3 regions of the Arthrobacter sp. 10T413_2 genome follow, and region 2 is predicted to be linked to each of the others. Evidence: riboswitches for the same ligand, from Rfam matches in the RefSeq annotation. Region 2 holds a riboswitch; each other region holds the start of a gene.
The links. A riboswitch is a leader RNA that binds a small molecule or an ion and turns the genes downstream of it on or off. The one in region 2 is predicted to bind cyclic di-AMP.
Positions count from the first base shown of each region.

Region 1 (2,281 bases), on a different contig from region 2:
TCGGGGTGCGCGTCCCGGCGTCGGCCGCCCACCCCGGCACCGAAGTGGGCAGCGTGGGCTACGCGCTGAACCAGATGCTGGACAACGTCTCCAACGCCCTCGAGGCGCGGCAGGAGAGCGAGATGAAGGTGCGGCAGTTCGTCGCGGATGCCTCGCACGAACTCCGCACTCCGCTCACGGCGATCCGCGGTTACACGGAGCTGATGCGGATGACCGAGCACTTCACGCCCGACGGCGAGAAATCCCTGGCCCGTGTCCAAAGCCAGTCCGAACGGATGACCACCCTGGTGGAGGACCTGCTGCTGCTGGCGCGCCTGGACGAGGGGCAGCCGCTCAAGGTCGCCGACGTCGACCTCACCCAGCTGGCCGTCGAGACCGTGAGCGATGAGAAGGTCATGGCCCCGGACCGGATCTGGCAGCTGGAACTGCCGGATGAGCCGGTGGTGGTGCGCGGCGATGCGGCCCAGCTTCACCAGGTCCTCGCCAATCTCCTGTCCAATGCGCGCAAGCACACGGAACCGGGGACCAAGGTGGTCACCGGCGTCATGCGTTCAGCGGACGGCAGCGCCGTGGTTACGGTGACGGACAACGGCAGCGGCATCGCCCCCGAATTCGTCGGCCGGGTCTTCGCCCGTTTCGCGCGGGCTGACGCATCGCGCACCAATCCTGCGGCCGGTTCCGCAGCCAGCTCCGCAGGCAGCCCTGCGGTAGCTACGGCGGGGGCCCGGTCCGGGTCCGCTGCCCGCGGCGCTTCCGACTCTTCTACCGGTCTTCTTTCCGGCTCTGTTTCCGGCAGATCCGGGGGTGCGGCAGGCAGCAACGTCAGCGGACATGCCACGGCGCCTGCACCGACGTCCGAGGGCACCAGCGGGCTGGGCTTGTCCATTGTCCATTCGATCGTGGAGGCCCACGGGGGGACCGTCGAGGTCACGTCCCGGCCGGGCCGGACGGAGTTCGCTGTTCGGCTCCCGGCCGTGCCGCCGTCGGCGTAACCGGCACCGGGGCTACAGGGTCGACTACGGGCACGCGCGCGGGAATCTCGCGCAACGCGACACGCCGCCTCTGTGACTCCCGTTACCCAAATGTGACTTAAGCTCAGTAGTCCTGTACCGTTTTTCGAGTGCGGCCTCCATTTGTGCCGCATATCCGGATGGACGCCAAACTCTGCCGCTTCCCGGATTCCGCTGGACCAGGCAGAGGCGGGGGACCCAGAGTTCCCGGGCATTCTGCACACATGCGCCCTTGGGGTGAAGCCGACACGTGATATTCCGTGCGGCCGGATGACCTCATCCGAACCCGACAGCTAACTCCGCAGGCGTTGAGAGGCCATCATGACTAAATTCCAGGTACAAACGCGCCCTGACGGCGTTTCACATTCCCGCGCCGGCAAGTCACGCCACCGTGCCGCACCGGCACCGCAGGCGTCCGCCCTGTCGCGGCTGGCCACCGGGCTCGGCATCACCGGACGCCGCGCCGCCGTCGTCACCGCCGCCTGCGCAGTACTGGTGGCTGGCGGCGCCGCCGCCAGCCAGGCCGCAGAGCCGGGCAGCTACGGGGCCACTGTTGCGAGCTCGCAAACGGCCACCATGGCCGATCCCCTGGCCAAGCTGAACTTTGAGCGGGTCCAGGTCGCCGCACCGGCTGCTGCAGCACCCAGCGGCGCAGTACCTCAGATCTCGGAGGTCAAGCCCGCCGAAGCACCGGCACCCGCCCCCGCTGCCCCGGCCGCACCGGCGCCCGCTCCCGCAGCAGCCCCCGCGCCCGCTCCCGCAGCAGCTCCCGTTCCCGCAGCGGCTCCCGCACCGGCACCGGCGCCGGTCGCCATCGACGACCCCGCCGGGGCACAGGCCTACGCCGCTGCCCAGCTGGGCAGCTATGGCTGGGCGCCCGGCCAGATGCAGTGCCTGCAGAAGCTATGGACCAAGGAATCGGACTGGAAGACGACTGCCACGAACGCCAGCAGCGGCGCCTACGGTGTGGTCCAGTCCCTGCCCGCCTCGAAGATGGCGAGCGCCGGCGCGGACTACATGACCAACTACCGGACCCAGATCAACTGGGGCCTGAACTACGTCAAGTCGCGCTACGGCTCCCCCTGTGGTGCACTGAACTTCCACCTGTCCCACAACTGGTACTAAGCCCCCACCACCAGCCCGCAGCGCCCAGGAGGCCCCGGATCCATCGTGATCCGGGGCCTTCGCGTATTTCAGGGGACAAGGTTTTCTCAAGGTCGGGGCGGGACGCTTGGGCACCGCTGCCTCCATTCACCACGTACGCGGGGTGC
Region 1 is NZ_JBFTHK010000018.1:28,008-30,288, reverse strand. Features, by position in the region: gene AC1DBQ_RS05265 (sensor histidine kinase) at 1-992, shown strand, start outside; cyclic di-AMP (ydaO/yuaA leader) riboswitch at 1,173-1,332, shown strand; gene AC1DBQ_RS05260 (aggregation-promoting factor C-terminal-like domain-containing protein) at 1,332-2,135, shown strand.
Region 1: it holds a riboswitch for cyclic di-AMP, as region 2 does, so the genes downstream of both, AC1DBQ_RS05260 (aggregation-promoting factor C-terminal-like domain-containing protein) here and AC1DBQ_RS14420 (NlpC/P60 family protein) in region 2, are expected to answer to the same signal.

Region 2 (2,281 bases):
GCCAGGGCGACGACGGCGATCAGCGCCAGGGTCAGGAAGGTCATGGCTCGAGACTGCGGGACGGCCCCGGGCCAATCGGGGCAACAAGCTTCACCGGAATGTCTGTGTTCTCGTCCGTGAGGTAGGAAGCGCAGACCCGGTGATAGCCGTCGGCAATCTGGGCCGCGACTCCGGCGTCGAGGTCCCCGCGAACCAGGAGGACGGGGGAGAGCGGACGGCCGTCKGCAATCTTGGCCAGGTCGGAGGCCACATGGGGGTTGTCCCGGGTCAGGAGCGGCAGGCCTGAGGCCCGCAGGATGTCTTTGGCCACGTGATGGGTTAGCGGCGCCAGGCGCAACGACTCCACGATGGCGGCGGCCCTGGCGTCATCGGTGAGCAACGAGAGATAACGAGCGGCAGCCGGATAGTCGTGTTCCTCGGGCTCACCGCGCCACAACACCTGGTCGCCMTCGTGGCCCTTGTCCGAATCCTTTGTCATKGAATGAGACTAGTCCCGTGGAGGGTGCAGCGCGCCTACGTTCCTGACCKCCGTTCCACTACCGCGTAGGCCTTGCCGTCCAGGAAGGCCCAGTCGTTGACAACCATGAACCCGAGGGCGTCCACCCGGTCGTTCAGGACGTGTTCGTCGAAGCCGCCGTCCCGAGGCTCCGCATCCCATGTGGACACATGGACGTCCGGGCCGTCCAGGATCAGCAGTTMGGTATTGACGTCGAAATCCTCCTGGGGCTGGTTGCTCAACTGGCAGATGGCGACACAGTGGCTGTTCATTTCGGGCCTCCGCTTCCAAGGTGGTGCTGATGGCATCATCTTATGGTCGAAAAGCTGCGCCGCCCTATGGGCAACTKCCGGACCGCACTGTGGTGGCCGTTACCTGAATGTGACATTAGCCTGCGGTTCGCGCTACGGTGGATAAGTGCCTGTTGTCTCCGATACGGGCGCTCCCCAGCCGATTGCCTAACTCTGCCGCGGCCCGGGGGTAACTCGCACCAACGACCGGCAGAGACGGGGAAACCACTTTTGGCCTGCTGATACGCAGGCCTTGGGGTGAAGCCGCACAGTGCCCGCAATKACGGGCCCGGGAGTGCGGCCGGGTGACTCCCATCCGAATCCGACAGCTCACCTCGCAGGCATTGGGAGAGGCTACATCCATGTCTTCAATCAATACTTTTGCGCGCCATGCCGCCGTCCTTGCGGCMGCATCCGGCCTGGTTCTCACCAGCGGAATGGCCGCCAACGCAGCCCCGGCACCCGTGCAGCGGGACGCCGCTCCGGCCTCCGCCGCGGAAGTCAAGGGACTTCTCAGCGCGCCAGTCAGCGCCGATTCAAGCGTCAAGATCAGCTTCGACCGCCCCGCAGTGAGCTCTGTCGCCGCGCCGGTCATCGAACAGCCCAAGCCCGTTGCCGCTGCTCCCGCAGCAGCGCCCGCAGCAGCACCCAAGGCGGCCGCTGCGCCGTCCGTGCAGGTGCAGGCCGCTACGGCGCCCGCCMCGGCCGCGGCGCCCGCCGGTGGCCGCAACGCCATCATGCTTTCTGCCGCGTACAGCCAGCTGGGCATCACCCAGGACTGCACCGCGATGGTGGAAAAGGCCCTTGGCGCGGCCGGTAAGCCCGTCGGCGACATCGGGCCCCGGGCCTTCCTTGGCCTCGGAACCGTTGTGGCGGCCCCGCAGCCCGGTGACATGGTGGTCCAGTCCGGCCACGTCGGCATCTACGCCGGCAACGGCCAGGTGATCAGCGGCGGTATGAACGGCGCCAACCAGACGATCGTGCACCCGCTGTCCTGGCTCACCGCGACCGGCGGCGTGACCTTCGTCCGCGCGTAAACCCGGTAGGAGCCAGGCGGCCCCTCCAGGGGCCACCCAGTCCGGAAAGACCGGCGATCGATTTTCTCTTGGGGGCAAGCGATCGCCGGTCTTTCCCTTGCCCGGATTACCACGGATTTCTCCGGTTTCTCAGTCGTTCCCGCCCGCGGCCAGCGGAAGCGTCATCTTCATGACCGTGCCGGCGTCGCCGGTGGAGGCAACCTCGACGGCGCCGCCGGCAGCCACGGCTATCTCCCGGACCAGGGCCAAGCCGATGCCAAAGCTCCGCTGTCCCTGCGTTCCGCCGGTGCTGGAAGTTCGCACGAAGCGGTCAAAGATCCTTGCCTGGTCCACGCCGGTGATCCCGGTCCCCGTGTCCGCCACGGTGATGACCGCGCGGTTCTGCTCGATCGCCGTCGTGATGGTCACACGGCCGCCCGGTGGGGTGTGGGAGAGAGCGTTGTCCGCCAGGGCCAGGA
Region 2 is NZ_JBFTHK010000090.1:4,444-6,724, reverse strand. Features, by position in the region: gene AC1DBQ_RS14435 (cation:proton antiporter) at 1-44, opposite strand, end outside; gene AC1DBQ_RS14430 (hypothetical protein) at 41-478, opposite strand; gene AC1DBQ_RS14425 (hypothetical protein) at 514-768, opposite strand; cyclic di-AMP (ydaO/yuaA leader) riboswitch at 944-1,144, shown strand; gene AC1DBQ_RS14420 (NlpC/P60 family protein) at 1,149-1,823, shown strand; gene AC1DBQ_RS14415 (sensor histidine kinase) at 1,953-2,281, opposite strand, start outside.

Region 3 (2,205 bases), on a different contig from region 2:
TCCAATTTTCGGCTGGTTCGTAGCGTGGCTGGGAGGTGGCCTGGCCGGGACGGCTACAACGGACACCCCTTGTCATTCTGCCTGTTTTATTCTGCCTGACGGCCCCCGGCGATACGGAAAAGCCTCTGTCATAGTCCGGTCATTGAGAAGGCCCCGAGGGGCCGGCCGGCGGACGCCGGMGGAGCATCCGCAGTCCGGACCAAGAATTATCCGGAGTAATTCAAAATAGGCTAGGCTGTTCTGCGAACGTACGGCGGATCTCGCCAGCGCGCATCCTTACACGCAGCCCGCACGCGGTACGGTGGGAATGACGCAAGGACTGCGCTCGAGGAGCTGAGCTGAATGACGGATCTGATCGATACCACGGAGATGTATCTCCGGACCATTCTGGAACTTGAAGAAGAAAACATCGTCGCCCTCCGCGCCCGCATCGCCGAACGACTCCGCCACTCCGGCCCCACTGTTTCCCAGACCATCGGCCGCATGGAGCGTGACGGCCTGGTGATTGTTTCCGGCGACCGGCACCTTGAACTGAKCGAAACCGGACGGAAACGCGCCGTCGGCGTCATGCGCAAGCACCGCCTCGCCGAACGCCTGCTCGCCGACGTGATCGGGCTCGATTGGGCCTACGTCCACGAGGAAGCGTGCCGCTGGGAGCACGTCATGAGTGAGCGCGTCGAGCGCAGGATCTTCGAGATGCTCGACCACCCGACCGTTTCGCCCTACGGGAACCCGATTCCGGGGCTCGCGGAACTTGGCGGGGCGCCCTCGGGGGCCCACGCGGACGGCGTCGTGAACCTGCTGGAGGCCATGGCCGGCTACGGTGCGGAGTCGCGGATCACGGTCAACCGGCTCGCCGAGCCCATCCAGGTGGAACCGGAGCTTCTGGCCCAGCTCGACGAGGGCGGAATCCGCCCCGGTGCGCTCGTTTCGCTGGAGCGGGTGGGGGAGTACATCTCGGTCCGGGTCCCGGATATCGAGGGCGCCTTGGAGCTGCCGCCAGAGGTTGCCGCGCATGTCTTTGTAACAGTCGCCTGACCAGCCAAAACGTCACCGTCATGGGACGACCCATGAGTTCTGCACAAACGCMATCACGGATTTATCACCGAGGGGCTTAATCGCCTATAGTTAGTGCCCTGTACCGATACCAAAGCGTTACCTGATCCGAAGCCGAACCCTGCCAGCGGATCAGTCGCAGAACCACCTCCTGGCAGGGGCGGGGGAACCACTATCGGCTGCTTCTTCGGCAGCCTTGGGGTGAAGTCCGTCAGCGGCAAGCAGCTTCCATCGAACGGTCCCCACAGGACGCCTCGGTGACCGGGTGCTTGCAACGGCGGACCGGGTCTTTGATCTCTCTGACCCGAATCCGACAGCTAACTTCGCAGGCTCTCAGAGAGGAACCGTTCTTGACCACCCAGACCGCCAGGGGCCGTCGCCGCGCGACCGGTCCCGCTCCGGAGCCGCGCCCCGTCGTCGCGCATACGGCCGAACGTCCGCGTGACGCGCACCGCGACGAGCGTCGTGGCCGCCGCAGCCCGTTCCGTCAGGTAACGGACTTTGCCGCCGCCAGCGGCGTGGGGCAGAAGGCCGGAATCGCGCTGGCCGCCACTGGTCTGGTCCTCACGGTGACGGTGCCCGTCACGAGTCCCGTCATGGCCTCGAACACCGACGGATCCGCGGTCTCGGCCGCAGTGCAGCCGGACGTCACGGCTGCCGCCGCCGCAAAGCTCGATTTCAGCCGGACGGCCATCGCCACCAAAGGCGACCCGGACGGGAAGCTCAAGCAGCTGCTGAGKGCCCAGTCCGTCGGCAGCATTACCCGCGCGGCTTCAGCCGGCACGCTGGGTCCGCCGCTGGACCAGCTGGTCACGGCATCGCCGTTCGGCTACCGCGTCAGCCCCATCACGGGCGGTCCGGGGGAGTTTCACCGCGGCCAGGATTTCGCCGCCCAGTGCGGCACGCCGGTCCACGCCGCCGCCAGCGGCACCGTGACCTTCAACGGATGGCACCCCTACGGCGGCGGCAACCGTGTGGTCATTGACCATGGCAACGGTCTGGAGACCACGTACAACCACCTGTCCTCGTCCTCGGTGAAGGTCGGCCAGAAGGTCTCCCGCGGCGATGTCGTCGCGCTGAGCGGGACCACCGGCGCCTCCACGGGCTGCCACCTCCACTTTGAAGTGATGGTCAACGGCGACGTTGTTG
Region 3 is NZ_JBFTHK010000001.1:109,796-112,000, forward strand. Features, by position in the region: gene AC1DBQ_RS00520 (iron-dependent transcriptional repressor DtxR) at 343-1,038, shown strand; cyclic di-AMP (ydaO/yuaA leader) riboswitch at 1,189-1,402, shown strand; gene AC1DBQ_RS00525 (M23 family metallopeptidase) at 1,407-2,205, shown strand, end outside.
Region 3: it holds a riboswitch for cyclic di-AMP, as region 2 does, so the genes downstream of both, AC1DBQ_RS00525 (M23 family metallopeptidase) here and AC1DBQ_RS14420 (NlpC/P60 family protein) in region 2, are expected to answer to the same signal.